DNA from 4 places in the Ensifer canadensis genome. Region 4 is predicted to be linked to each of the others. Evidence: predicted binding sites of a transcription regulator. Region 4 holds the regulator's gene; each other region holds the start of a gene.
What was found. The regulator PhoB, encoded in region 4, activates phosphate uptake and scavenging genes when phosphate is short. The targets are predictions, from matches to a motif close to TGTCATNNANCTGTCAT.
Positions count from the first base shown of each region.

Region 1: the regulator PhoB is predicted to act here: its motif matches at 2,908-2,924, upstream of J3R84_RS08170 (LTA synthase family protein).
Region 2: the regulator PhoB is predicted to act here: its motif matches at 3,513-3,529, upstream of phnC (phosphonate ABC transporter ATP-binding protein).
Region 3: the regulator PhoB is predicted to act here: its motif matches at 3,661-3,677, upstream of J3R84_RS17590 (alkaline phosphatase).

Region 1 covers NZ_CP083370.1:1,664,703-1,672,129, reverse strand. Annotated here, with positions in the region: gene J3R84_RS08175 (DUF1003 domain-containing protein) at 145-693, opposite strand; gene J3R84_RS08170 (LTA synthase family protein) at 951-2,873, opposite strand; gene J3R84_RS08165 (NAD+ synthase) at 3,143-4,825, shown strand; gene J3R84_RS08160 (hypothetical protein) at 4,978-5,163, shown strand; gene J3R84_RS08155 (TolB family protein) at 5,188-6,015, shown strand; gene J3R84_RS08150 (ankyrin repeat domain-containing protein) at 6,283-7,427, shown strand, end outside.
Region 2 covers NZ_CP083371.1:1,222,659-1,230,085, reverse strand. Annotated here, with positions in the region: gene phnE (phosphonate ABC transporter, permease protein PhnE) at 1-535, opposite strand, end outside; gene phnE (phosphonate ABC transporter, permease protein PhnE) at 545-1,507, opposite strand; gene phnD (phosphonate ABC transporter substrate-binding protein) at 1,615-2,520, opposite strand; gene phnC (phosphonate ABC transporter ATP-binding protein) at 2,607-3,449, opposite strand; gene J3R84_RS25430 (NAD(P)/FAD-dependent oxidoreductase) at 3,618-4,745, opposite strand; gene J3R84_RS25425 (LysR family transcriptional regulator) at 4,826-5,782, opposite strand; gene J3R84_RS25420 (acyl-CoA dehydrogenase) at 6,083-7,270, shown strand; gene J3R84_RS25415 (CaiB/BaiF CoA transferase family protein) at 7,281-7,427, shown strand, end outside.
Region 3 covers NZ_CP083370.1:3,626,178-3,633,604, forward strand. Annotated here, with positions in the region: gene J3R84_RS17575 (ABC transporter permease) at 1-596, opposite strand, end outside; gene J3R84_RS17580 (ABC transporter ATP-binding protein) at 593-1,282, opposite strand; gene J3R84_RS17585 (hypothetical protein) at 1,286-1,750, opposite strand; gene J3R84_RS17590 (alkaline phosphatase) at 1,860-3,611, opposite strand; gene J3R84_RS17595 (aspartate-semialdehyde dehydrogenase) at 4,000-5,034, shown strand; gene J3R84_RS17600 (lytic murein transglycosylase) at 5,242-6,063, shown strand; gene J3R84_RS17605 (carbonic anhydrase) at 6,287-6,934, opposite strand; gene pdxY (pyridoxal kinase PdxY) at 7,004-7,427, opposite strand, start outside.
Region 4 covers NZ_CP083370.1:147,265-154,691, reverse strand. Annotated here, with positions in the region: gene J3R84_RS00720 (aspartate aminotransferase family protein) at 53-1,252, opposite strand; gene J3R84_RS00715 (GcrA family cell cycle regulator) at 1,674-2,195, shown strand; gene phoB (phosphate regulon transcriptional regulator PhoB) at 2,364-3,047, opposite strand; gene phoU (phosphate signaling complex protein PhoU) at 3,351-4,061, opposite strand; gene pstB (phosphate ABC transporter ATP-binding protein PstB) at 4,118-4,933, opposite strand; gene pstA (phosphate ABC transporter permease PstA) at 4,947-6,269, opposite strand; gene pstC (phosphate ABC transporter permease subunit PstC) at 6,266-7,427, opposite strand, start outside.

The sequences.
Region 1 (7,427 bases), 1.5 Mb from region 4:
GACGGTGCTCCCCAAGTGTTAATTTTTCGATACGCTAATAGGTTGTTTCAATAGTCAGAAATAGCCTATTGTTGCAAAATACAAATTTGTGATTGAATTAGGAATCTTGCAGATTCTTGCGCGCTTTAGTGGCTTGTCCGGTGTCTATTCATTGTCGGGTATGTGCCGATACTGGGAAAGCTGGCGGTTAAGATTGGCGATGTCGGTCCTCAGCTCGGCGATCTCGCGCAGTAGCACATCGTCCACCTTGTGGTGCAGGGCGATCAACTCGACTTCCGACTTCAGATTGACCTCATAGTCCTTTGCCGCAGCGAAGCGATCGCGCTCGGCCTGCCGGTTCTGGGACATCATGATGACCGGCGCCTGCAGCGCCGCCAGCATCGAAAGCAGCAGGTTGAGGAAGATGAAGGGGTAGGGATCGAAGGCCCCGGTCACCAGCAAGACGGTGTTGATGATCACCCAGACGACGAGAAAGCCGCAAAAGCTGAGAATGAACCCCCAGGAGCCGCCAATCCTGGCAATGGCGTCGGCGAGCCGGTCGCCGACGGACAGCTCGGCGCTGAACGCGGCATTGGTGTCGGTTGCAACGGTGCGTCGTTCCTTGGCGCGGGTCAGGATGCGGCGCTCGATTTCGCCGAGCTCGGCCATCGGTTTGCCGAAGATGTGCTGCGAGAGTTCGTTCAAATGCGGCATGGCTATCTCCGGAAATGGATCGGACGATATCGAAAGCGTTTCGCGCAAAAGTGTGCGGCGGATTTGCGATAACGACACGGGCAAAAAACAAGAGCCTAAAGCGCAGTGAGCGAATCGGAAAGATCGCGACGCGCTTAAGCGCACCACTTCGACGAGGAAATCAACGGGATAGATGAGAAAATGCACAGAGCCGGGCGGTTTACCGTCCGGCTCTGTTCAGAGGCCAGTGATGTCGCACGAACGTGTGCGGGTGTGGTTTAGAAGCCTGCGGCGTAGAGATCCGCGTGCGACTTGAAGAAGCGGTCGGTCGAGTAGCGCTTGCCGAACATCATGTCGTGCTGGAGGAAGCGATAGTCGCGCAGCAGGGCCGGGACCTTCGGCTGACGAGACCATTCGGCGACATCCTTGCCGTTCTTGCGGATCAGCATGTAGCGGTCGACGACGCGGTACTGGTCGTGCACCTTGCCGAGGAAGCCGGTATAGTAGGGATGCTCGTAGCCGGACTGCATGAGGATCTGGTAGGAAAGGAAGGCCGGGCTGATCGTGCCGACATTCTTCTTCGGACCCGTCTTGTTCGACCAGACGACGAGCGGAGTTTCGTGCTGCGCCTTCATCTGGTCCTTCGAGCCCTTGCGCTCCGCGGTCACGCCCTTCATGAAACCGGTGTTGGTGTAGACCGTGTTCAACGGCGGCAGGTGGTCGCCGAAGAGCACGATGATGGTTTCGCGGTCACGTTGCTTGGCCCAGTCCATCAGCTTCTTCAGGCTCTCGTCGGCTTCCTTGACGCCCTGGGCGTAGGTTTCAAGCACCTGGCGATCGCTCTCCGGCAGGTTGCCTTCGACCTTGATGGTATTCTTGGCATAGCGGTTCGGCTCATAGGGGCCATGGCCCTGCAGCGTTACCGCGAAGAAGAAGAAGGGGTCATCCATGGCGTCCGCCTGGCGGATGATCTCCTTGGTCAGGGATTCGTCCGAGGCGAAAATGCCGCGCTTCTGCATCGGCGGCATATTCTCCTCCGACTTGAAGGTGTCGAAGCCGAAGGCCTTGTAGACGGCGGTGCGGTTCCAGAACCAGCTCTGGAACGGATGGATGGCACGCGAAACGTAACCCTCGCCACGGAAGAAGGTGGCAAGCGAGGGGATCGGATTGCGGATGTACTGTTGGTACGGAATGCTGCCATAGGGCAGGAAGGCATTCGAAAAGCCGGTCAGCGCTTCGAATTCGACATTGGCCGTCATGCCGCCGAACTCTGGCGAGAACACGTTGCCAGATTGCATTTCGCGGATCGTCGGCATCGGGTCGGGCGAAAGCTTGACGTTCGGCAGACGGGTCGGATCCCAGAAGGATTCGCTCATCAGCACGATGACGTCGGGCTTGCTGCGGTGGGAGGTGCCGGCCGGCAGCGGCTTGACCGGGATGCGATCGATCGCATCGGCCATGTAGCCGGCGGGCGCGTTGACGTTGGCCATCGGCAGATTGATCGCAAACGCCAGCGCAAAGCCGTTGTGACGATAGTTTTCGGTCTGGTCCCACATGATCGGGATGACCTTCAGGCGATCACGGATCCAGGAGAACTGGTTGTAATCCATGATGTGCCAGAAGGCGAAGAGCAGCGGCAGCGCAAAAGCTGCGCGAGCGATGCGCTCGCGGCGTGTCAGCTTGGGGAAGTTGCGCCAGGCGTAACGCAGCAACAGGCCGATGGTTGTAACGGCTGCGATGAGGCCGACAACGATGCCGACGGCCGTCCACGGACGATCCTTGACAAGCACAGGCATCAATTCGAGGATCTGGCGGCCAAAGAGGAAGTCGGTCGGATAGAGCGGGTCGGAGAGAAAGACCTGCTTCTGCTGGCAGATGATGGCCGGTATGATCGCCAGCGGCGCGAGCACCACGGCGGACTTGTGTTCGCGGCCGAAAACGCCATCGATGGCGAGAAGGATCAGGAAGAATGCACCGATGGTGGTCCATGCGGGGCGCGTCGGATCGAGGAAGTAGGCGACCGTGTCGGCCATGGACTGGCGCACGATCAACTCGACTGCAAAAACGAGGGCTGCCGCGATCGACAGCGAGAACAATGCACTGCGTGCGGAGGTCAGCGTCTTGGCGTGCCGCGCGGCAAATCCGGGTCTACCAGCGTAGACTCGTGATCTCCTCGCTACGGCTGAATCGATATTGGCCAACGTCTTCTCCAATTTCATCAATGTGTCGTGTAGCTGTCATACGACTGTCATTTTGAACAGGGGATGAATGACTTGTTCAGGGTGTTTGGAAACAGGTTTTCGTGACGTGAGGACGCGCGAGCCGGCGCCGATAACAAACCGGAAACGCAGAATTTTTTGGAATTTTTCGCTTCGCGGCGATTGGCTGTGGGCATTTTCGCGCGGATTGCGCTAAAGATCGGGGCGAAAGTCAGACGCATTCGTTCGAGAACAGACCGACAGGCCCGCTCATGACCGCTCACAAAGCCGCTCCCACCCTGCTTCGTATCGCAATCGCCCAGCTCAATCCGACCGTCGGCGATATCGCCGGAAACCTGGCGAAAGCGCGTGAGGCGCGCGCCGATGCGGCGCGCCAGGGCGCCGACCTCCTGCTGCTCACCGAGCTCTTCATTTCCGGCTATCCGCCGGAGGATCTGGTTCTCAAGCCTGCTTTTCTCAAGGCCTGTTTACAGGCGGTGGAAAAGTTGGCCGAGGAGACCGCCGACGGCGGCCCGGGCGTCATTATCGGCTTCCCGCGCCTGGCCAAGACCGGGCGCCACAATGCCGTCGCCGTGCTCGATGGCGGCAAGATCATTGCGGTACGCGACAAGGTCGATCTGCCGAATTACGGCGAGTTCGACGAGAAGCGGGTGTTCGACCAGGGCGAGATGCCAGGGCCGGTCAATTTCCGCGGCATTCGCATTGGTATCCCGATCTGCGAGGACATCTGGGGCGATCTTGGTGTGTGCGAGACACTGGCGGAAAGCGGCGCCGAAATCCTGCTGTCACCGAACGGCTCGCCCTATCATCGCGGCAAGGTGGACGTGCGCCATCAGGTCGTGCTCAAGCAGGTGATAGAGACCGGCCTGCCGATGATCTATGCCAACCAGCTCGGCGGTCAGGATGAACTGGTGTTCGACGGCGCGAGCTTCGCCTTCAACACGGACAAGTCGCTCGCCTTCCAGATGAGCCAGTTCGAGGAGGCGCTGTCGATCGTCGAATGGAAAAAGGGCGACAATGGCTGGCACTGTGCCGGCGGCCTGCAATCGCGCCTGCCGGAGCGGGAGGAGGCAGACTATCGCGCCTGCATGCTCGGCTTCCGCGACTACGTCAACAAGAACGGTTTCAAGAACGTCGTGCTCGGCCTGTCCGGCGGCATCGACTCGGCGATCTGCGCAGCACTTGCCGTTGATGCGCTCGGCGAGGAGCGGGTACGCACGATCATGCTGCCTTACCGCTACACCTCGAAGGACTCGCTGAAGGACGCCAAGGATTGCGCCGAAGCGCTCGGCTGCCGCTACGATATCGTGCCGATCGAAGAGCCGGTCGAAGGATTTCTCGGCGCGCTGGCCGATATGTTCGAGGGCACGGAATCGGGCATCACCGAGGAAAACCTGCAGAGCCGCACGCGCGGCACGATCCTGATGGCCGTCTCCAACAAGTTCGGCTCGATGGTGGTCACCACCGGCAACAAGTCGGAAATGTCGGTCGGCTACGCCACGCTCTATGGCGATATGAACGGCGGCTTCAATCCGATCAAGGACCTCTACAAGATGGAGGTCTATGGCATCTCGCGCTGGCGCAACACCACCGTGCCGCCGGGCGCGCTCGGTCCATCCGGCGTGGTCATCCCGCAAAACATCATCGACAAGGCGCCGTCGGCCGAGCTTCGCCCCAACCAGACGGACCAGGATTCACTGCCGCCCTATCCGGTGCTCGATGACATTCTGGAGTGCCTCGTCGAAAAGGAGATGAGCACGGAGGAGATCGTTGCTCGTGGTCATGACGAGACAACGGTACACCGCATCGAACATCTGCTCTATATCGCCGAATACAAGCGCCGACAGTCGGCGCCCGGCGTGAAGATCACCAAGAAGAATTTTGGCCGCGATCGGCGCTATCCAATCACCAACCGGTTCCGCGATCGGGGATAGACGGTGAGCGCATCCCCGAAGGGCGGGACGGCAAGGAAAGCCAGCCGGAGTTCACCGAGGAGGAAATCCGGCTGATCCGGCTGTGGTCGCTGAGCGACGTTTCTGCCGGTGGGCAGCTTTCGGCGCAGATCGCCTGTTTCGCGACGCCGGCCGTGTTCGGTGTCTATGGTCTTGCGACCGGTAGTCTCGTCACCGTCGGCGTCGCCTTCGTCTGCATTCTTCTGCTGCTGGCCTGGGGCTTGGTCTCGACCTGGCAAGACCAGCGCAGCGTCATCTTGATGCGGTCGATCTGCGCCAAAGTCTTGGCGGTGCTGCCACGGGGCGAAGAAAGCAAATAGCTGCGGTTGCGGCAGGAGAAGCGTATGCGCAGTTCCATCGAAACCTATGACATCGTTACCGCCGAGACTCGCGTCGTCTGGCAGACGGAGCGGCTGGTCGAGGCGCCGAATTGGTCTCCGGACGGGCGATATCTCATCATCAATGGCGACGGCCGGCTTTACCGGCTGGCCTTCGACGGCTCGGAGCCGGTCGAGATCGAAACCGGCTTTGCCCATCTCTGCAACAATGACCACGGCATTTCGCCTGATGGCAGCACGATTGCGATCAGCGACAAGACCGAGTTCGGCAAGTCGGCGATCTACCTGCTGCCGGCTTCTGGCGGCACTCCGCGGCTTGTCACCCCCAACCTCCCGTCCTACTGGCACGGCTGGTCGCCGGATGGCGGCGCACTGACCTATTGCGGTATTCGTGATCAGGTCTTCGATATCTATACGATCTCGGTCGAAGGCGGCGAAGAGCGGCGACTGACGCAGGGCGAAGGCCGCAACGACGGGCCGGACTGGTCGCCGGATGGAGCGTGGATCTACTTCAACTCCAGCCGCACTGGCCGCATGCAGATCTGGCGCGTTCGTCCCGACGGCACCGACGTTGAGCGCGTGACCGACAGCCCCTATGGCGACTGGTTCCCGCATCCGTCGCCCGACGGAAGACACCTTCTGGTTCTCTCCTATGACGGCGATGTCTTCGATCATCCGCGGGACCTGAACGTCCGTCTGCGATTGATGGAGATGGATGGCAGCAACGCGCGCGAGCTGTTCGAGCTCTTCGGCGGGCAGGGCACGATGAATGTTCCCAACTGGTCGCCCAAGGGGGATCGCTTTGCTTTCGTTCGCTACGAACCGGAAAGCTGAGAAGCCTACAGCGCCGCGCGTCTTATCAGACGCGCAAAGGTCGCTGTAGCACTTTGAATTGCTGCATGTTTTATCCTTAAATCGGATAGGATTTAAGGAAACATGCAGTGGACAAGAATATCGGCTGCGTGCTAGCGATCGTGTCGTTCGCAGGGCGCACCCGATCCGCGGGAAGGGCCAGACCCACCTGTTTCACTGGACTTGGTTGCCACACCTCTTTTCAGTCTGTGGGCGCGGATACCGGACGTGAATGAAAGGAGGTCTTTCATGATCACGCGCGATCTTTCCGCGAACGCTACCCTCTATTCCATCCGCAAGCAGGCCAAGGCTTTTCACAAAGCCCTGAAGGCTGGCGATGCCGCGGCACGCCAGCGGGCGCTGTCCTATTTCTCCGAGCCGGCCACAATCGGCCTGCAGGATGCCCAACTGGTCATCGCCCGGGAGTTCGGCTTCTCCAGCTGGACCCGATTGAAAACGCATCTCGAACGCGCTCAGGGCGGCAAGCCCGCCACCGAACAGCTTGCCAATCGCTTCCTCGCATTGGCGACCGTGTCCTATTTCGGCGACATCGCTGCGGACCCGGAGCGATATGCCCAGGCGAAAGCCTTGCTCGACGAGCATCCAGAAATTGCCCGTGAAAGCATCCATGTAGCAGCCGCTCTTGGCGATGGCGACGCCATCGACCGTTGGCTCGACACGGATCCGAAACTCTCCGGCAAGCGTGGTGGGCCTTACGATTGGGAGCCTCTGCTCTACGCGGCCTATGCCCGCGTTCCCGGCAGATCTTCCCTTGCAGCGGCTGAACGGCTCATTGCGTGTGGCGCCGATGCCAATGCCTTCTGGATGGACGACGGGCAATATCGTTTTACCGCGCTGACGGGCGTCTTCGGCCAGGGCGAGGCGGGCAAAGAGCGTCAGCCAGAACATCCGGATTGCGTCGCCTTTGCCGAACTCCTGCTTAAGGCCGGCGCTACGGCCAATGATAGCCAGGCGCTCTATAACCGCATGTTCGAGCCCGATAACACCTTCATCGGTCTTTTGTTGCGGTATGGGCTAAGCGCAAAGGACAGGAACAACTGGCTTGTCCGCGAAGACGGTCAGTTGATCGAGAACAGCGAAAGGGTCTTCGACTATCAACTTGCCTGGGCGCTGGAAAAGAAGATGACGGACCGTGTGCGGCTGCTGGTCGAGCATGGGGCCGACGTAAACCGCGTCGTGAAAGGTCGCACGCCCTACCAATGGGCCGAGCTCGGCGGTGATCCGACCCTTGCCGGCTATCTGGTGGCCCATGGCGCCACGGTCGCGGAACTCACCGATGTCGATCGCCTCGCGCGGGCGATCGGTGAGGGAAATGCGACGGCGGCAAAGGCGCTGGCAGCCGGGGATGCGGCGCTTGTTTCGCGCACGCAGGC
Region 2 (7,427 bases), on a different replicon from region 4:
TCTTCGTCGACCTGTCATAGGTGATGACGGCCCTGGTGATGATTTCCTCGGTCCGCATTTCGACGCGGTTCTGCTCACTTGGCGTATTGGCCGCGCCGAGCGCTGAACCCGGCGCCATGAAGCTGAAGGATGACGTCGTCTTGGGCTTTGCAGTCTGTGCGGTTGCAGCGGGTAATTCGACTTTTCGGGTCACGGTTTCCTTGTCGAGTTCCACCCATGCCGGATTCGGATTTGGCCCAAGCGGCGAGTTGCGCTGGTAATCGAGCGTCATCGTCTTGTCGCGGGCGATCTTGATCTCGGGCCGAACCTCGTAGGAGACCCAATCCGCGAGATAGGTCCCGGCAATGCCCCAATTGGCGTTGCCCAGAACATGCCCGATCGAAAAGAACCACCAGCTGAAGATGAGGTAAGCGACGAGGCCGACACTGATGACAATCGTGCGCAGGCGCTTGTTCGAGGAGCCCTGCAGCAAGTGCGGGTGACGCGATGCGATCGCATCCATTTCGAGAGCGCTTAATCTGGTCGTGGAGGTCATGATGCGCACCTACTGGGCAAGCTGGAAGGCCTGGTCGCCGACGAGGCGACGGCGCAGCCATGCGGAAAACTGGTCGACGGCGAAGATCGTTGCAAACAGCAGGATGACGATCGCCAGTGTCTTTGCCTGATGGCCCTGGCCGATCGACAGACGCAGCAACTCGCCGATCCCGCCGCCGCCAACTGCGCCGATGATGGTCGAGGCGCGTACGTTGATCTCGAGGCGAAGCAGGAAATAGCTGGCGAAGTTGGGCAGCACCTGCGGCACCATGCCGAACCAGACGCGTTCGATCCAGTTGCCACCGGCGGCGCGCAGGCCCTCGTCCGGTTTCATGTCGGCGTTCTCGACCACCTCGAAAAACAGCTTGCCGAGTGCGCCGACCGTGTGGATCGAAACCGCCGCGATCGCGGGTATCGGCCCGAGCGAAAGGATTGCCAGGAAGAAGCCGGCGATGACCACTTCGGGAAAGGCGCGCAGGATCTCCATCAGCCGGCGCACGACACCCCGCACCCACGGATTGGGCATCAGGTTGCGGGCGGCGAGGAAACAGAAGATGAAGCCGAAGAACGTGCCGATGACGGTGGAGAAGATCGCGATGTTCACGGTCTCCAGCATCTTGTGCACATACTCAGGAATGTAGAAGCTCTCGGTCAGGTAGAGCCGACCCTCGGGATAATTGTACTTGAAGCTGCCGTCGTCGTAGGGCGAAGGCAGATCGAACATGGCGCGGAAGATTTCCAGGCCGTCACGCGGCGCGAGATCGCCGACGAAATCGAAGAAGTGCGGCAGGCGGTCGAAGAATTTGCCGGCATTGGAATCGTTGGCAAACCAGAGCGAGCCGGAAAGGGCGAGCAACAGCACGGCGAAGCCGAGCCAGGAGTAAAGCCGGCGACGGGAGTTCAACTCCTGCCAGTGGCGCTCGACCAGCGCGCCGTTTTCACTCAGATGCCTCGGGAGCATGGAAGTTGCCATGAATGTTCCGGCAATGCCGGCCTCTGTCGACAGGCGCTCCAGGCGCCCCAGAAAAAAGGCGAACGCTGGCCGTTTTGGCGGCCAGCGTCCTTGAATGATCAGGAAAATCAGCCGCCGATCGTTGCCTTGCGGGCGTCGATGATCGGCTTGTAGAAGTCGGCGTTGACTTCGGTGAAGCCAGTGAAATCGCCACCCTGGATGGCGGAGAAGCAGGCGGCATCGGTCTTCGGCAGGTCGAGCATGAACTGCTTGAACTTCGCCTTCATGTCGTCGTTCATCGTCGAGCGGACGACGATCGGGCCGTTCGGGATCAACGGCGACTTCCAGAGCTCGACCAGGTCGTTCATGTCGAGGATGCCCTTGTCGACCATCTTCTTCAGATTGCCCGAGGTGTAGCCGTCCTTGAATTCGCCGACGCCCGAACCGAAGGTCGTGCCGGCATCGAACGTGCCCTTGACGACTTCGAGAACCAGGTTTTCGTGACCGCCGCCGAAGCCGGTTTCACCGAAGAATTCCTTGACCGGCGCGCCGATCGATTCCGGCAGGGTGACGAGCGGGATGAGGTAGCCAGAGGTCGAGTCCGGATCGGCAAAGCCGAGCTTCTTGCCCTTCAGGTCTTCGAGCTTGGTGATGCCGGAGTCCTTGCGGGCGACCATGATCGAGTGGTAGCCGGTCGAACCGTCGGTCTGGACGGTCGTCAGGATCGGCTCGACCGCGTCGGCCTTGGCGAGGTAGATCTTGGCAAAGCCCGAAGCGCCGAGTTCGGCGTAGTCGAGCGTGCCGCCGAGCAGGCCCTGGATGACGCCGTCATAGTCGGCGGCCGGGAACAGCGAAACCTTTTCGACGCCGATTGCAGCCGGCAGCTTGTCGACGATACACTGGAAGTTGCGCAGGCGGTCGGCTTCGTTTTCGCCGCCGATGATACCGACGCGGAATTCCTTGAGGTCTTCGGCCTGAGCGTGGCCGACGAGGGCGAGCAGGGCGACAGCGCCCAGAAGAGCTTTCTTCAGCATAAGGTTCTCCCGTTTCTCCGGCTTTGCCGGATGATATTCGGTTTCAAAGAGGTGCCCTTGACGTGGGCCTTCGATCCTGGCGGGCGTCAGATGCCGGCCAGTGCCAGCGGCTGGAGGCCGGCAGATGCCGTTTGTTCCTGCGGAATGGCCGCCGGAATGTTGATGCTTGTCGAGGTCATCGATTCCTCGATGCCCGTATCGGCGCCGTAGATCTCGGCGACGGCGGCCGCCGTCAGGTCCTTCGGCTGGCCGTCGAAGACGATGCGGCCGTGCGCCATACCGATGATCCGCTCGCAGTAGTTGCGCGCCGTGTCGAGCGTGTGGAGATTGGTGATTACGGTGATGCCGTCGCGCTCGTTGATGTCGCGCAGCGCGTCCATGACGATCTTGGCGTTGAGCGGGTCGAGCGAGGCGATCGGCTCGTCAGCGAGCAGAACCTTCGGCTGCTGCATCAATGCGCGGGCGATGGCCACGCGCTGCTGCTGGCCGCCGGAAAGCGTGCCCGCCGCCTGCAGCGCCGTCTGCTCGATGCCGAGGCGCTCCAGCGCGCCGATCGCCATGATGCGCTCTTCGCGGGTAAACATGTTGAGGATGCTCAGAACGGTCGAACGATGGTTCAGGCGACCCAGCAGCACATTGGTCAGAACGTCGAGGCGCGGCACCAGATTGAACTGCTGGAAGATCATCGCGCAGTCGCGCTGCCAGTTGCGCAGTGCGGCACCGCGCAGTGACGAGACTTCCGTGCCGGCAAACTCGATCGAGCCGGACGACAGGTCGACCAGGCGATTGATCATGCGAAGCAGCGTAGACTTGCCAGCGCCGGAGCGGCCGATCACGCCGACCATCTGGCCCTGGGGAATGTCGAAGGTAACCGAGCACACGGCTGTCTTCTTGCCGAACTGGCGGGTTACATTCTTCAACTGAAACATTTCTAGCAGGTCCTCTTTCGGGGAGACCGGTCATCGGTATGACACCTGCCATATCGGCGCTTCATGAAAGCGAAATGTCAGTTTCTTGTAGTTTATGTTACAGTTCACAGCCTCGCCGACATCCTTAACGGAATGTGACAATCGCAGCGGGATGGAGGTGCGTTGTCGCTACCTCAGGAAGCGCTCGGGGTTGAAACCGACGGGGTCAAGGCCGTTTGCGGCGAAGCTTTCGGGCGCCGGTAGGCCAATCAGCAGGTTTGCGGCAAGCGCGCCCAGTGCCGGCGACGTCAGAATGCCGTAGCCGCCCTGGCCGGCAAGCCAGAAGAAATCCGGTCGATCCTTGGCGTGACCGATCACCGGCAATTTGTCCGGTGAAAAGCTGCGCAAGCCGGCCCAGCTCTTGAAGATGCGGCGGACCGGGACGGTCGTCGCCTCTTCCACGTAGTGTGCGGCCCAGGCGACATCGATCTCCTCGGGCTGCACGTCCGTCGGTTCGCACGGCGTGGCGTCGGCGGGAGAGGCAAGCAGCCGTCCGCCTTCGGGCTTCATATAGAAGTCCTCGTCGATCTCGTTGATCTCGGGCATTGTCAGGGCATCGATCTCCGCGGGAAGGTCCACCGTGATCGCGCTGCGGCGATGCGGCACGATGCCGACCGGCGTCACGCCGAAGAGGCTTGCGACCGGGTCGGCCCAGCCGCCAGCCGCATTGACGATGACCTGGGCATGGATCTCGCCGGCATTCGTCGAAAGCACCCAGCCATTTGCCTCGCGGCGCGGAGCCACGATGTCGCTGCGCTCAATCACCTCGGCGCCATGGCGACGTGCGCCGCGCAGGTAACCCTGCAGCAGGTTCTCGACCTCGATGTCCCAGAAATTCGGGTCATAAAATGCGGCCGCCACATAGTCGCGCCGAAGAATCGGTACGCGGGTGATTGCTTCGTCGACAGTCAGCCTTCGCAGGTCGGGATTGACAGCGCTTTCCTCGGCAAACACCGCCTCAAGCCGTGCCACTTTCTCCGCATTGGCGATCATGACGCCGCCACGCTGCTTCAACAGCGGTACGTCGGAAAAGCCTTCGGGAGGCTGATCGAAGAAAGTCTTGGAGATCGCCGCGAGCTTGCACACTTCAGGGGCGTTGTACCGCAGAACGAATTCGGCGGCGGAGCGCCCGGTGCTGTGATAACCGAGCCCGTCTTCCCGCTCGATGACGGCAACGGAGCGGTGCGGTGCCAGAAAAAAGGCCAGCGAAAGGCCGGCAATGCCGCCACCAACGATTGCCACATCAAATTCACGCATGTCCCGACCCCGCTCCTGATTTGGTGGGACCATAGGCAGCGCGTGTTACGCGTTCAAATTTATAACGGGAAATGTCGCTATCAATTCTGCTGATGATCAAGGCAGTGATCAAGCGGCGCGGTATCGGCCACATGCGCAAGGAAGGCGGCCTCGGCCGGATTGAGAATCGAGTTCGGGTTGGAGATGCGAAACACATCCGTCGTTGGCAGGTTGTGGTAGGGCGGCAGTTGCCAAAGTCGTCCGCCGGCGACGGCGGGCGCTGCCAGATGATCCGGCAGCATGCCGATGCCGACGTTGGAGGCGATCAGCCGCATCACTTCCTCGACATTGCAGGAGACGGCCCGAACCTGCTGGCCAAACGAGCCAATGGCGCGCACTGCCGTCACGGAGTTCATATGCTGTCCGCCGAGCACATCGGCGATGAAGGCGATATAGGCATTGCCGCGAAGATCGTTGAAATCAACACCCTCGACACCGAACAGGGGATGCTCGCGGCCGCAGTAAAGCGCATAGCGCTCACGCACGTGGAAGCTCTTGTTCAGCCAGGCGGGGATGTTGCCGTCGCAAAGACCCATCGTCGCGATGTTGCGTTCGACTGCGCTCAGAACGTCCACAGTCGTGGCGACCGTCACCGAAATCGTTACCTTCGGATGCTGGATAAAGAAGCTCTCGAGCTTCCGGTCCCAGGCCGGGTTGTGGGCATGGCTGACGACATGAATGTTGAGGTGGCCGGTGATTTCCTCGCCCACCGTTTCAAGGACGTTGGGAAGCCGGATGACGGCCGCGAAGATGTCGCGGCACTGCGCGTGCAATCGGGCGCCGGCATCGGTCAGGTCGAAGCGGCCCGGGCGGCGGTCGATGAGCTTTTGCCCAACGGTCTGTTCGAGCCGCTTGAGCGCCATGCTGACGGCCGGCTGCTGCAGCAGGAGCCTGTTGGCCGCAGCGGTGATGCTGCCTTCCTCCACCACGACGACGAATGTGCGCAGCAAGTTCCAGTCGAGATTGTGAGCAAAGCGTTCTAAGCGGTCGTTGGCCATTGGCGGGTACGAGCATGGACCTTTAGCGTGGCACTGGCGCGGCGCGGTAACGACGAGCGCCGCCAAGTGAACCCGACCCTTGTCGCTATATTTCGACGGATTTGCAACATGAACGGCACCTGGCGACCGGTGGCGCGCCCAATGTGTAGCGCGCAAGGAGTCCTGCGGCACTTCACAGCCGATTGTGTGGCGCTCAGCGAGGCCATTCCGCAGACGCATGAGGCGGTGCCTCAATTTCGTTTGAAAGCCTTGGTTCTGCTTGCCATAACCGCAAGTGGAAAAATCCGATGGGAGAGAAACATGGCCGGCAAGACGCAATTTCAATGGGACGACGCGTTCCTCCTCGAAGATCAGTTGACCGAGGACGAGCGCATGATCCGCGACACGGCGCGAGCCTATGCACAGGATCGCCTGCAGCCGCGGGTCATCGCTGCCTATCGCGAAGAATCGACTGATCCGGAAATCTTCCGGGAAATGGGCGAACTCGGTCTGCTCGGCGCGACCGTATCGGAGACCTACGGCGGTGTCGGCGCTTCCTATGTCGCCTATGGCCTTGTCGCCCGCGAAGTCGAGCGCGTCGATTCGGGCTACCGATCGATGATGAGCGTGCAATCCTCGCTGGTCATCTACCCGATCTACGCCTACGGCTCGGAGGAGCAGAAGCAGAAGTATCTACCGAAGCTGATCAGCGGCGAATGGATCGGCTGCTTCGGCCTGACGGAGCCTGACGCCGGTTCCGACCCCGGCGGCATGAAGACCCGCGCCATAAAGACGGAGAACGGCTACCGTCTCGTCGGTTCGAAGATGTGGATCTCCAATGCGCCGCTCGCCGATGTCTTTGTCGTCTGGGCAAAGTCCGAAGCCCATGGCAATGCCATTCGTGGCTTCGTGCTCGACAAGGGCATGAAGGGCCTCTCGGCGCCGAAGATTGCCGGCAAGCTGTCGCTGCGCGCCTCGATCACCGGCGAAATCGTCATGGACAATGTCGAGGTCGGCGAAGATGCGCTGCTGCCGAACGTCGAGGGGCTCAAGGGCCCGTTCGGCTGCCTCAACCGCGCCCGCTACGGCATTTCCTGGGGTGCGCTTGGCGCGGCCGAGTTCTGCTGGCACGCCGCTCGTCAATACGGTCTCGACCGCAAGCAGTTCAACCGCCCGCTCGCGCAGACGCAGCTCTTCCAGAAGAAGCTCGCAGACATGCAGACGGAGATCTCGCTCGGACTTCAGGGTTCGCTGCGCGTTGGCCGCCTGATGGATGAGGGCCGGATGGCGCCGGAAATGATTTCGATCGTCAAGCGCAACAATTGCGGCAAGGCGCTCGATATCGCCCGCATGGCCCGCGACATGCATGGTGGAAACGGCATCTCCGAGGAATATCAGGTGATGCGCCACATGGTGAACCTCGAGACAGTCAACACCTATGAGGGCACGCACGACGTTCATGCGCTGATCCTCGGCCGCGCCCAGACCGGCCTCCAGGCCTTTTTCTGAGCGGCCGATCATGGAAGCGCCACTGAAGGGTATTCGCGTTCTTGAGCTGGCCCGCATTCTCGCCGGTCCCTGGATCGGCCAGACGCTCGCCGATCTCGGCGCCGACGTCATCAAGGTGGAGAGCCCGGCGGGTGACGACACCCGCACCTGGGGGCCC
Region 3 (7,427 bases), 570 kb from region 4:
ATTCCATGCAGCGCCCAGACCGCCTGCATCGGAACCAAAATGGCACGGTCCCAGGCGGTGCCCGTGGGCTTGAGGCGCCCGACAATGCGATAGGCGAGTTCCGTGTGGGCGTGGCCGCCGAGTTCGGCAAGTCCATGGGTCGGCTTGACCGTATAACCGAGTGGCAAATCGACGGCGGCGCCGGCAACCGCTTCACCAAGGGCGGCAAAGGCGCGGCCTTCGGCAAGCTGTTCGAGTTCCGCAAGCAACCCGGTGGAGGTGCCGACAACGGCATAGCCGCCAAAGCTGTCACCGAAGCCGACCGGTGCTGCGGAGGCGACGCGCGGATCGGCAAGAAGGCGCGGCAGAACCGTGCCTTCCATCAGCGGCAGCGGCGAGGGTTGCAGGAAGATCGATGAAAGCACGAGCTGGGTCTCGCTGCCGGGGGCGCCGATCACGAGGTCGAACTTGTCGGCAGCACGCGCACTGCCGAGCCGAAGCGCCCGTTCCTGCAAGGTGACGGCGACGCCGAGCGCCGTCGCCAACGCAACCAGGAGGACGACGACGAGCGAACCGGCCCAGAGGCGGCGCAGATCCGCAAGGATGAAACCGATCATGCCGCGCGCTCCTCGATGAGGCCATCTTCGACGATGCGCCCGGCGGCAAGCCGGATGCGACGGTCCATACGCCGCGTCAGCGCCAGATCGTGCGTCGCAACGATCAGCGTGCAGCCGCTTTCGCGTGAAAGCTCGAGCAGCAGGTCGCCGACGGTCTCGCCGGCGTCGCTGTCGAGGCTGGCGGTCGGCTCGTCGGCAATGACCACACCCGGCTTGCGCAAAAGCGCGCGGGCGATCGCCACCCGCTGCATTTCACCGCGCGACATGGTTTCGATCATCTGGGTCGGCCGGGTGAGGCCGACACGCAGAAGCAGATGTTCAGCACGGGCGCCGACATCACGGCTCATCGCGCCGGAGAGCCTTGTCGGCAGCAGAACGTTGTCCAGAGCACTGAGGCCGGGGAAAAGATGAAAGTCCTGCAGGACCAGACCGATATTGGCGCCGCACCAACGGTCACGACGGCCCTCGGAGAGCGCGCAGATATCGACATCGCCCCAGAGGATGCGGCCCTGTCCGACCCGCTCGAGCCCGGTCAGGATGCTGATCAGCGTGCTTTTGCCGGATCCTGACGCACCTGTGAGCGCCACACGGCTGCCGGCGGCGACGTCAAGGCTGTCGATCGCAAGAGCGGGTGCGGCAAGTCCGGGAAAGCTGACATCGACGCCTGCGAGTTGAAGACCAAGCATGCCCTAGACCGCGTAAAATTGAGACGAGCGCAGACGCAGCAGGCTGACGAATCCGGTCTCCGGATCGGTCCAGGAGCCGACCTCCAGTGTCCCGCGAACCTCGATCGTCTGGCCGGGCGGCACGAAGGTCTGCTTCTCCCCGAGATAGACGACGACGATATTGTCCGGCCAATCGGAATCCGACGAACAAAACGGGCAAAGCGCCATCGGAACTTCCGTCAGCACGAAGAACGCTGCCTCTGCCTTGAGCGGCGGCGCCATGAAGCCGCGCATGCGGACTTCCTGACCGGCAAGGCTCTTCACCTTTGTCGAGAATTCGAGGCCGAGTACACTGACCTTGCCGTAGAGCTCATCGAAAGTGAGACTGGCGTCGGCCAGGGCCGCATGCCCGTCGAACGCGACAACCGCGCCGGCAATCAGGCCGAGCACAGCTCGACGGCTCAAGGATATGGGTGTCGGTAGGGTCATCGTCTTATCGCCAAGAGTACCCCGGCAGCGCATGGGCGTGATGTGGCCGGGAATGAACGTCAGCGTGAAGCCTCCTCCCCGTTTCAGGGAGGAGGCGGGTTTCAAACGATCAGTTGGTCTGCTTCACGCCGAGGGCAAGCGCATCGACGAGAACGCGGTAGACGTCGCTCTGCTCCATGTAGCCTCTGAAGCCCTCGCTGCCCGGACCTTCCGACTGCAGCACGACGTCGTCGACCGTGTGCTGGCCGGTGCTTTCGTCCTTCGGCAGGATGCCGACGCGCAGCACGGCGCCGGGCATGTCCTTGTAAGCTTCGTTGGCGACATACTCGTCCTTCTCGTTCTTCACCGCCGGCTCGAACGGCCCGTCCAGCTTGGGGCTGAAGGTTTCGTAGTAGTCGGGGAAGTTTGAGACGAACATCGCCAGACGACGGCTCGCGTCGATCTTGTCGGGGAAGCCGTCCTTGTTCTCGTCGGTATAGTTCGGGAAGCCCGCCGAAGCGCCTGTTTTGACCTTGTCGCGGCCTTCCTTGCCCTCGACGGTGTCGTCGATGATGCCGAGCAGTGAGACGCCATGGGTATGGTCGCCGGTCACGACAACCAGCGTATCCGGGTTGTTCTTCGCGAACGCGCGGGCAACGCCGACCGCCTGGTCGAACTCGATGGTCTCGACGACGGCGCGCTCCATGTCGAGCGGATGGCTCATCTTGTCGATCGAGGCGCCCTCGACCATCAGGAAGAAGCCGTTTTCGTTCTTCGACAGCCTGTCGAGCGCGGTCTTGATCATGTCGACAAGGCCTGGCTGGCCGGGGAACTTTTCGACCGTGCCCTTCTTCAGGAACTCGCGATCAAGCGTCACGTCCATGTTGCCGGTGTGGAACAGACCGAGAAGCTTGCCGTCGGCGGGCGCATTGGCAAGTTCGCTCTTGTCGGTCGCAAGCGCATAACCGGCTTCCTGGAAAAGCTTGATGTAGTCCTGGTTGTCCTTGCGCTTGGAGCCGGGCGTCTCCTTGCCGAGGAAATAGGCCGAGCCTCCGCCAAGGATGACCTCCGGCTTGACGTCGTAGATCATGCCGACGATCTCGGCCTTGTCGCTGCGGTTGCGGGTGTGGGCGACGACGGCGGCCGGCGTGGCGTCCTCGATTTCCGAGGTCGTGACGAGACCGATCGACTTCTGCGTCTGGCGGCGCAGCGCTTCGGCAATGGTCTCGACCCGTGGATCGTCGAGGCTGTCGGGCGTGCGGTCGCCATAGACGCCCACGGCGTTGATCACGGTCTTGTGGCCGGTCATGTAGGCCGACATGGTGTTGGCGCTGTCGGTGTCGATCGAATTGGTCGCCGACGTGCCGATGAAGGCCATGCGCTCGAGGTCGTCCATGTTGAGGCGGCCATTGGCCTTACCCTCGGTCATGCCCTTCGACATGATGCGGGCGGCGGTGCGGTGCGCAACCGAAAGGCCATCGCCAAGCAGGAAGATGACGTTCTTGACCTTCGGCTGCTCCGCCGTGGCATAGACGTGCCAGGTCACGGTCTTCGTCTCTCCGCCAGCCGTCACTTCGACCTTGTAGCTGCCCGGTGCGCCAATTATAGCGTTGCGCAGGAGCAGGGCCGAACCGAGCTCCTTGTCTTCCTTGCCCTTTTCCATCGCGACATAGGCGGCTTCGGCACCGAGCGCTGCCTTGTAGTCCTGGCCGTTGACGGTCACCTTGATGTCTTCCGCCTTGACGGCGCTCTTGAGCTCGACCTTGAAATCGAACGGGGAACCGGCAAGAATTGTCGCGCGATCAATGGGATAGACGTCTGCGGCCTGAGCGGCGTGGGCCAGAACCGTCGTGGCAAAGAGGGTGGCAAGAAGCATACGCATGGCAATCGTCCCTTTGAGGTGTCGGATTGCGCGGTCGTAACGCCCGGCGATGACAGCGACATGACATTGCGATCACGTTTGCAGGCGCCAAGCATCGCACGCTTGACTCGCCGATAGAAACAATTATTACGAGCCTCGGAAAGGAAGGCATTCCATGCTTCGCCGCGAACACAACTTCGCTGACAGCAGCGTCCTGGCAGAAATCGCCGGGCAGGATATGCGTTTTCCAGCTTCCTTCAAAACAACGGCCAAAACGACGACGAAAACCGTCTGACGTCTCTGGCCCTCCGCTCTCTCCCCGGTTTGGCCGGGGACAGGAACCCTCGCGGCGGATCGCGCGGTTTCCCCCTCCACCCGACGAGGAGAGACAAAAAAGAGAGCTTAGATCATGGGTTTCAAGATTGCAGTCGCAGGCGCCACCGGCAATGTCGGCCGGGAGATGCTGAACATCCTTTCGGAACGCGGCTTTCCCGCCGATGAAGTGGTCGCCCTTGCTTCCGCCCGTTCCCAGGGCACGGAAGTTTCCTTCGGCGACAAGACGCTCAAGGTCAAGAACCTCGAAAACTACGATTTCTCCGATACCGATATCTGCCTGATGTCGGCCGGCGGCGCGGTTTCGCTGAAGTATTCGCCGAAGATCGGCCAGCAGGGTTGCGTCGTCATCGACAATTCCTCGGCCTGGCGTTACGACTCCGAAGTGCCGCTGATCGTGCCGGAAGTGAACCCGGACGCGATCACGCTCTTCACCAAGAAGAACATCATCGCCAATCCGAATTGCTCGACCGCCCAGCTCGTCGTCGCGCTGAAGCCGCTGCACGACCACGCCAAGATCAAGCGCGTCGTCGTCTCGACCTACCAGTCGGTTTCCGGCGCCGGCAAGGACGGCATGGACGAACTCTTCAACCAGACCCGTGCGGTCTTCGTTGCCGACCCGATCGAATCGAAGAAGTTCACCAAGCGCATCGCCTTCAACGTCATTCCGCACATCGACGTCTTCATGGAAGACGGCTACACCAAGGAAGAGTGGAAGGTTCTGGCCGAGACCAAGAAGATGCTCGACCCGAAGATCAAGGTGACCTGCACGGCCGTGCGCGTCCCGGTCTTCATCGGCCATTCGGAATCGGTCAACATCGAGTTCGAAAACGAGATCACCGCTGACGAGGCGCGCGATATCCTGCGCGAAGCACCGGGTTGCCTTGTTGTCGACAAGCACGAGAACGGCGGCTACGTAACGCCTTACGAGTGCGCCGGCGAAGACGCGACCTACATCTCGCGCATCCGCGAAGACGCAACCGTCGAAAACGGCCTCAACATCTGGGTCGTTTCCGATAACCTGCGGAAGGGTGCGGCACTCAACGCGATCCAGATCGCCGAGCTGCTCATCAACCGCGGTCTGATCCGCGCCAAGAAGCAGGCCGCCTGAACAAACAGACGGTAAAGCACGAATAAGAACCCCGCCTGGCCCGTTATCGGCCTGCGGGGTTTCCTGTTTCACGGATCCGTGCGCAAAATTGATCGGATTCACGTGAAACCGTTAGGAAATTTCCGCCAATGAGGGGCGGGTGACAGAGCCGGCAAAGGCTGGCATCTTCCTAACGGCAACCAGATTTGGGCAATGACGGGGTATTTCATGCACACGGCAAAGTGCGTAGCGATTGGGCTTGCGGCCCTGATTTCAACGGCGATCCTTCCGGCGACCGCGTCGGCGGCACAGTGCGGCAACGACGGCAGCGGTTTCGCGGCCTGGATGACGCAGTTCAAGCAGGAAGCCTCCGGCAACGGCATCAGCCCTGCGGCGCTCGACAAGGCGCTCTCCGGCGTTTCCTACAACAAGGCGACGATCCGCGCCGACCGCGGCCAGAAAAGCTTCAAGCTCTCGCTCAGCCAGTTCATGCAGAAGCGTGGCGGTCAGACGATCATCTCGCGCGGCAAGAAGATGAAGGCCCAGAATGCGGCGCTCTTCAACAGCATCGAACGGCGCTACGGCGTACCGGCCGGCCCGCTGATCGCCATCTGGGGCATGGAAACCGGCTTTGGCGGCTTCATGGGCAAGGAGCATACGCTCTCAGCCGTTTCGACGCTCGCCTATGACTGCCGCCGGTCCGACTACTTCACCAACCAGCTCTATGCGGCGCTCCAGCTCGTCCAGCGCGGCGATCTCAGCCCGGCTGCACGCGGCGCTGCCCATGGCGAAATCGGACAGACCCAGTTCCTTCCGGCAAACGTTCTGAAATACGGCGTCGACGGTGACGGCAACGGCCATATCGACATGGTCCGCTCGAAGGCTGACGCGCTTGCTTCGACCGCGAACTTCCTGCGTGGACACGGCTGGCAGCCGGGCGCCGGATATCAGCCGGGACAGGCCAATTTCGGCGCGATCCAGGGCTGGAACGCCGCCAGCGTCTATCAGCAGGCGATCGCCATCATCGGCGCGGAAATTGACGGCGACTAGAGCATTTCCAGGAAAAGTGCGAAGCGGTTTTCCGTCAGGAAATGCGTAGAAACAAGGAGATAGAGCGTTTCTGCGACTCCGCTTAAACCGCAGACGCTCTAACGCATGTTGCGCAAAGGTGCGCAGCGGTTTTGCGATAACGACAGCGCAAAAACAAAAGATCAAAGCTTATGAAATAAAAGAAGCCCGGTTCGAAAGGACCGGGCTTTTTCTCTGGCTTCTATCACATACCTGGACGGGCAAAGTCGCCGCTCTTCGGATCCATCACCCAGAGCTCGCCGGTCGAAATGTCGAACCAGGCGCCGTGAAGCTGGAGCTTGCCCTTCGATTCGAGAATCTGGACGCAGGGGAAGGTGCGAAGATTGGCGATCGAGTTGCGGATGGAAACCCGCTCCAGAGCGCGCTGCCGCTCGGCCTGGGTCATCACGTCATTGCTCTGGATCTGTTCGGCGGACGGTTTCAAGAGGTGCATCCAGCGACCGATGAAGTCACCCGGCGACAGGGGCTCGGCGTCCAGGTCAAGCGCCGCCTTGATGCCGCCGCAGCGTCCGTGGCCCATGACGACGATGTCGCTGACACGCAGAGACTGGACGGCAAATTCCAGAGCTGCCGACGTCGAGTGGTAGTGTCCGTCCGGCTCGTAGGGCGGCATGAGATTGGCGACGTTGCGCACGACGAAGAGCTCGCCCGGGCCGCTGTCGAAGATCGTCTCGGGCGCTGCCCGGGAGTCACAACAGGCAATGACCATGGTCTTGGGCTTCTGCCCGCTATCCGCCAATGTCTTGTAACGCTGCTGCTGTTCGCTGAAGCGACCACTCATGAAGTTATGATAGCCGTTCAGAAGGTGGTCTGGAAAACGCTGCATATCCATCGGTTACCCCGCTGCTGTCGAGAGTTCAATCCACCAAGCCATCCGACGGCGTGCCGTGAACAGCTTCTTCTATTTCCGCCGCATCTGGCTCGGATGCAGCAAGCGCCGCATCTGCACCATCGCCATCGGCGTCGAGAGACTGGACGCATCCTGTTCGAGCGTCAGTTCATCGGCGCCGCGCTTGACCGTGCGCGCGATAATTTCGAACACGCTGGCTGTCGCCATCTGAAGCGCGCGCTCCTCGGAGAGGCCTTCCAGCAGCCGCGCCAGGAACACCGCCGCCAGCAGATCGCCCGTGCCGTTCGGCGGGTTCTCGATCAGCCGGTGTTCGGCGAGCAGCGCATGGTTGCCGGAGAGATAGAGATTTCCCGTCCCGCCCTTCATCATCGGAATCGCCGACGTGACCAGCATGCGCGAGGGACCAAGCCCCAGCGCCGCGTCAAGGATTGCCGCATTGGTCTCGAGCGTCGCGCCGGCAAGCCAGGCCAGTTCG
Region 4 (7,427 bases):
GGCTCGCGCATGGACCCTTGGGAAAATCGCTGCCGATCTCCGGGTTCACAAATTAGGCTGCGGCGGTACCGCTGCTGCTTCTCACGGCTTCGGCCGCGCGCTCGATCCGCGCCAGGCCTTCGCGCGCTTCCGCGGCGGTCACCGTCAGCGGCGGCAACAGGCGCAGGACGTTTTCGCCGGCCGGAACAGCCAGCAGCTTCTCCGCGCGGATCGCCTTCAGGAGATCGGCCGAAGGGCCTTTCGCCTTGATGCCGAGCATCAGGCCGTCGCCGCGGATATCCTCGATCACATCGGGGAAACGGTCCTTCAACGACGCGAGGCCCTGGCGGAAGACCAGGGCCACGTCGCGGACATGCTCCAGGAAACCGTCGGCCAGGATGACGTCGAGCACGGCGTTGCCGACAGCCATGGCAAGCGGGTTGCCGCCATAGGTCGAACCGTGCGTACCGGCGACCATGCCGGCAGCCGCCTCTTCGGTCGCAAGGCAGGCACCGAGCGGGAAGCCGCCGCCGATGCCCTTGGCGACAGCCATGATATCCGGACGGATGCCAGCCCATTCATAGGCGAAAAGCTTGCCGGTGCGGCCGACGCCGGACTGGACCTCGTCGAGGATCAGCAGCAGACCGAACTCGTCGCAAAGCGCGCGCAGCTCCTGCATGAATTCCTTGGTGACCGGGCGGATGCCGCCCTCGCCCTGGATCGGCTCGATCAGGATCGCCGCCGTCTCGTCGGTGATCGCATCCTTGAGCGCCGTGATATCGCCGAAGGGAACCTGATAGAAACCCGGGGCCTTCGGGCCAAAGCCCTCGATGTACTTCTGCTGACCACCCGCCGCGATGGTCGCGATCGTGCGTCCGTGGAAGGCACCCTCGAAGGTGATGATGTGGAACTTCTCCGGATTGCCCTTGGCATAGTGGTAGCGACGCGCAGTCTTGATCGCGCATTCGAGCGCCTCGGCACCCGAGTTGGTGAAGAAGACACGATCGGCGAAGGTGACGGCCGTCAGCCGGCGTGCAAGGCTCTCCTGGCCGGGGACCTCATAAAGGTTGGACAGGTGCCAGACCTTCTCGGCCTGCGCCTTCAACGCCTCGACCAGATGCGGATGCGCATGGCCAAGCGAGTTGACGGCGACGCCGGCGGCGAAGTCGAGATAGCGCGAGCCGTCTTCGGCGATCAACCAGACGCCCTCTCCTCGCTCGAAACGCAACGGCGCACGCATGTAGGTGTCGTAAAGCGGCGTGGTTGCAGTCATGGCGAGCCTCTCCTTCATTGCTATCGGCATCGATCCGAGCCCCTGTTGAGCGCGGCAAAAAATTAAAAATGCCGCCTTGCGGCGGCGCAGGCACTATTCCTATTTCGCAGCGCAATGTCAACAAAACCAAGCTTTGCAGTGCGGTCGGACAGGTCTGATCCATGCGACGAAAAAATCACGCGACGGGGCTTGCAAAAATGCAACGCCCACCGAGCAAGTTGGGGAAAACCAAGAAATCGATTCGGCGCGATTCGCGGGACTCTTGCCACGGAGTCCGCCGGTCAGTAGGTTAATGTTCAATTACTAGACGCATGCGGCGGGCCTAGTCACCAAAAGTGTTATCGCGTTGCAGCTCCGGAGCCTGTCCGGAGCGTGGTGAGAGATTCTGTCATCGCCAACGCTGAGAACGGAGAGTGCAGAAATGAACTGGACTGACGAGCGGGTGGAAAAACTGAAGAAGCTTTGGTCCGAGGGCCTGAGCGCGAGCCAGATCGCGGCACAGCTCGGCGGCGTCAGCCGCAATGCGGTCATCGGCAAGGTTCACCGGCTGAGCCTGCCCGGCAGGGCCAAGGCTGGCGGAACCACCGCCGCGACCCGGCCGAAGCAGCGCCCGACTTCGGCGCCGCGCGCTCCGAACTACGCTTCGCGCGTCACGACACGGACGGTTACCCGTGCGGCCGGCGCGACCGTGCTCAAGGAAGAGGTCGAAGTCGATCTCGTCGCCGAACAGGATTTCCGCATCCAGACGGATGTGGTCGTGCCAATGTCGCGCCGCCTGGAGCTGACGCAGTTGACCGAGCGCACCTGCAAATGGCCGATCGGCGACCCGCTCAAGGAAGAATTCCACTTCTGCGGCAACGATTCCCCGGAAGCTTCGCCCTATTGCACATTCCATGCGCGGCTTGCCTATCAGCCGACCTCCGAGCGCCGTCGCGCTCGCTGAGACGACCGAAAACCACATGCAGAAAAGGGGCCGCACGGCCCCTTTTTTATTGGCTGCTGCATGTTTCCCTGGTTCGTATTCGCTTCAAGGAAACATGCCGCAATTCAAGATGCAACAGCGACCTTTGCGCGTCCATTAAGATGCGCGGCGCTGCAGTGGCCGGCTGGCTCAGCTTTCGAGCGAGTAGCCGGCACCGCGAACGGTGCGGATGACATCAGGCATGCTCGAGAAATTCAGTGCCTTGCGCAAGCGACCGACATGCACGTCGACGGTGCGCTCGTCGACATAGATATCGTGGCCCCAGACGCCATCAAGGAGTTGCGAGCGCGAGAACACCCGGCCCGGCGACGACATCAGGAATTCGAGCAGGCGGAATTCCGTCGGACCAAGGCGGACCTCGCGGGTGCGGCGATGCACGCGATGGGTCTCGCGATCGAGCTCGATGTCGCCGCAGCGAAGCAGCGTCGAGAGGACCTCGGGCTTGGCGCGCCGCAGCATCGCCTTGACACGGGCCATCAGCTCCGGGGTCGAGAACGGCTTGACGACATAATCGTCGGCGCCGGTGGCAAGGCCACGAACCCGCTCGCTCTCCTCGCCGCGCGCCGTCAGCATGATGATCGGCAGGCGCTCGGTTTCCGGACGTTGGCGCAGCCGGCGGCAAAGCTCGATGCCGGAAACGCCCGGCAGCATCCAGTCGAGGATCAGGAGATCCGGGAGGCGCTCCTGTAGGCGGATCTCCGCCTCGTCTCCGCGCAGGATCGTATCAACATCGAACCCTTCGGCTTCGAGGTTATAACGCAGCAGGACACTCAGCGCCTCTTCGTCTTCGACAACGGCGATTTTCGGCAACATCAGGCAACGTCTCCTTACCCAGAGCGTCTCGCGTTCGATCGAACGCAAAGAGATGCTCGAACATATAGAATCTGGAGCACTCCGCGCGTTTTCATAGGCACGCGCGAAAACGTATAGCTTCAGACGCAGTAGAGCAGGGCCGCAACCAGGGCTGCGACCGGAGCAGGTTCATAAGCAGGCACTCGAACGTATCCGGGTCTTAAAGCGCGTCGCGATCTCTAAGATGCGCTTGTTGTGCTTTAAGTTCTTGTTTTTGCACATGTCGTTATCGCAAAACCGCTGCGCACTTTTGCGCGACATGCGTTAGTCCTTCACGGCACCCAGCGTCGACGTATTGTCGTCCTTCGGACGCTCGCCTTCCGGCTGCGCGCCCGTCGCCATGTAGTAGATCGTCTCGGCGATATTGGTGGCGTGGTCGCCGATACGCTCGATGTTCTTGGCACAGAAGAGAAGATGCGTGCAGGGCGTGATGTTGCGCGGATCTTCCATCATGTAGGTGAGCAGCTCGCGGAACAGCGAGGTGTAGATCGCGTCGATCTCCTCGTCGCGCTCGCGGATGCTGTTGGCCTTCTCCGGCGAGCGGGAAGCGTAGACGTCGAGGACTTCCTTGAGCTGCACCAGCGCAAGCTCTGCCAGGTGTTCGAGACCGCGCGCCAGCTTGCGCGGGATGCCGGAGCCGGCAACCGCGATGACACGCTTGGCGTTGTTCTTGCCGAGGTCGCCGACGCGCTCCAGATCGGACGCGATGCGGATCGATCCCATGATCTCGCGCAGGTCGGCAGCAACGGGCTGGCGCTTGGCGATGGTGACGATTGCCTTTTCGCCGATCTGGCGTTCGGCTTCATCGAGGATGGTGTCGTCGGAGATCACCTTCTGCGCCAAGGCGAGGTCAGAATTGACAAGCGCACGAACGGATTCGCCCACCATCTGCTCGGCAAGCCCGCCCATCTCGGAGATGCGGCGCGTGAGATATTTCAGTTCTTCGTCGTAGGCGGACATTATGTGCATGGACATAGTCTTCGATCCTTGCGGGCGCGTTCAGGAAACGGGGTGAAGAGGAGCTTCGGCCATCAACCGAACCGGCCCATGATGTAGTCCTGGGTACGCTGGTCATCCGGATTGGTGAACATCTTGTCGGTGTCGTTCTCCTCGACAAGATTGCCGAGGTGGAACATGGCAGTGCGCTGCGAAACACGCGCCGCCTGCTGCATCGAGTGGGTGACGATGACGATCGTGAAGTTGGTACGCAGCTCGTGGATCAGTTCCTCGACCTTGGCCGTCGCGATCGGATCGAGCGCCGAACAGGGCTCGTCCATCAGGATCACTTCAGGGCTGACGGCAACGGCGCGCGCGATGCACAGACGCTGCTGCTGGCCGCCCGAAAGACCGGTGCCCGGCTCCTGCAGGCGATCCTTCACCTCGTTCCACAAACCAGCCTTCTGCAGGCTGGTCTCGACGACTTCGTCGAACTCAGACTTGGTGCGGGCAAGCCCGTGGATGCGCGGGCCGTAGGCGACGTTGTCGTAGATCGACTTCGGGAACGGGTTCGGCTTCTGGAACACCATGCCGACGCGGGCTCGCAGTTCCACGACGTCGATCGTCGGGTCGTAGATGTCGTCTTCATCGAGCGTGATCTTGCCGGTGACGCGGCAGTTCTCGATGGTGTCGTTCATGCGGTTCAGCGTGCGCAGGAAGGTCGACTTGCCGCAGCCCGAAGGGCCGATCAGCGCTGTCACCGTGTTCTCGCGGATATTGAGATTGACGTCGAAAAGCGCACGCTTCTCGCCGTAGTAGACCGACACATCCTTGCCGATCATCTTGTAGGGCACGGTGTTCATTTTCTGATCCAAGGCTTTTTCGACTGCTGCTTCTGACATGATGTTCATAGTAATTACCTCACTACCAACGGCGCTCAAAGCGACGTCGCAACAGAATGGCGCCAAGGTTCATGACGACGAGGAAGATGAGAAGAATGATGATCGCGCCGGATGTGCGCTCGACGAAGGCGCGTTCCGCCTCGTTGGCCCACATGTAGATCTGCACCGGCAGCGCGGTCGACGGCTCCATCGGCGAGCCGGGATAATCGACGACGAAGGCGACCATGCCGATCAACAGCAGCGGCGCGGTTTCGCCAAGTGCATGGGCGAGACCGATGATCGTGCCGGTCAGGATGCCCGGCATCGCCAGCGGCAGGACGTGGTGGAAGATGGTCTGCATCTTCGACGCACCGAGACCGAGCGCTGCCGAGCGGATCGACGGCGGGACCGCCTTCAACGCTGCACGGGTGGCGATGATGATCGTCGGCAGGGTCATCAGCGTCAGCACCAGGCCGCCGACGAGGGCGGCCGAGCGCGGCATGCCGGCGAAGTTGATGAATACGGCCAACCCCAAGAGACCGTAGACGATCGACGGAACGGCGGCGAGATTGTTGATGTTGACCTCGATGAGATCGGTCAGCCGGTTCTTCGGCGCAAACTCTTCGAGATAGATCGAGGCGGCAACGCCGATCGGCAGCGACAGCACGAGCACGATCAGCATCATGAACAGCGAACCGAGGGCGGCAACGCCGACGCCTGCCGCTTCCGGACGGCTCGAGGCACCGAAGGTGAAGATGCCGGTGTTGAAGCTCTTCTTCAGGACGCCGGCGCTTGCAAGCTCGTTCATCCAGGTGACCTGCTGGTCCTTGACCTTGCGCTTGCTCTCATCGACCTTCAGGTCGATCTGCCCCTTGAAGGCGGAGTCGACATTGGCTTCGGCGAGCAGTGTCACCGGTATGGTCTTGCCGATAACCGACGGGTCGGCGACGACGATGTCGCGCAACAGCGTGCGGGAGCTTGCAGACACCATGTCGGTGGCCCGCTTGACCAGCGGACGATTGCTCGGATCGATGCCGAGCTGCTTGATCAGCGCATCGCGGACCAGCAGCGGATAGTTGGCCGCCACCAGCACCTTGCCGTCGGTCGCGCGCTCACCCTTGGGATCGATGACCTTTTCGGTGAATTCGATCGGCAGCGTGATCGTCGTCTGCTGGAACGCGGTGTAGCCGTTGGAGATCACCGTCCACAGCAGCAGAGCGAGGAAGAACAGGCCAAGACTGATGGCGCTGATGCCATAGGCACGGAACCGACGCTCGGCCGCGTAGCGACGCTTGATGCCGATATCACGCTTGGCGGATGCGGGGCGGACGGAGATCCGGACGGCCGGGGAAGCGATGTCGGTCATTCGTACTGTTCCCGATATTTGCGCACGATGTAGAGCGCGTAAATGTTGAGGCCGAGCGTGATAACGAAGAGCGTGATGCCGAGTGCGAAGGCAACCAGCGTCTGCGGCGAGGTGAACTCAAGGTCACCCGTCAGCTGGTTGACGATCTTCACCGTCACCGTGGTCATCGGCTCGAAAGGATTGATTTGCATGCGGGCCGCGACACCGGCGGCAAGCACCACGATCATCGTCTCGCCGACGGCACGCGAGGCGGTCAAAAGCAGAGCGCCGACAATGCCCGGAAGTGCTGCGGGAAGGATGACCTTCTTGACTGTCTCGGAGCGGGTGGCACCAAGGCCGAGCGAACCGTCGCGCAGGGCCCGCGGTACCTGGGTAATGATGTCATCGGAAAGCGAGGACACGAACGGGATCAGCATGATGCCCATGACGATGCCGGCGGTCACGACGCTCTGTGCCTGGATGAAGTTCTGATAATTGCCGGTGACGAGACCGTTCAGTTGGGCAGAGATATCGCGCAGGAATGGGCCGACGGTCACAAGTGCGAAGAAACCGTAGACGATGGTCGGGATGCCGGCGAGCACTTCGAGCAGGGGCTTTGCCGTCGAACGCAGTCGTGGGCTGGCATATTCCGCCATGTAGATGGCGGCAAACAGGCCGATCGGCACCGCAAACAGCATGGCGACGAAGGCGATGTAGAGCGTACCGGCGAGAAGCGGGATCAGGCCGAACTGGCCGGAGGAGCCACCGCTTCCGGCGGCAGCAAACCGGGGGTCCCAGACCGTGCCGAAGAAGAACTCGAAGGGTGAAACCATCGTGAAGAAGCGGCCGGCTTCCGACAGCATAGAGGCGATGATGCCGACCGTCGTCAGGATGGCGATCGAGGACGCTACGATCAGCGCGCCGAGCATGACGCGCTCGACCTGGTTGCGGGCGCGGAAGCGGGTGGCGATGTTGCGGATGGCATAAAAGCCGCCGGCAATCGCGATCAGCAGGACGACGGCGCTCATCAGCCAGCGATTGGTGGCGCTCATCGCGTTGAAATGCTGGGCGGCGGTGATCATGTAGGGTTCGCCCTCGCCGGCAAGAGCCACGCCCTTGGCCGCAAGCGTCGAGCGAAGATTGGCCGAACCGCTTTCAAGCGCCGAAACTTCTTCGGCC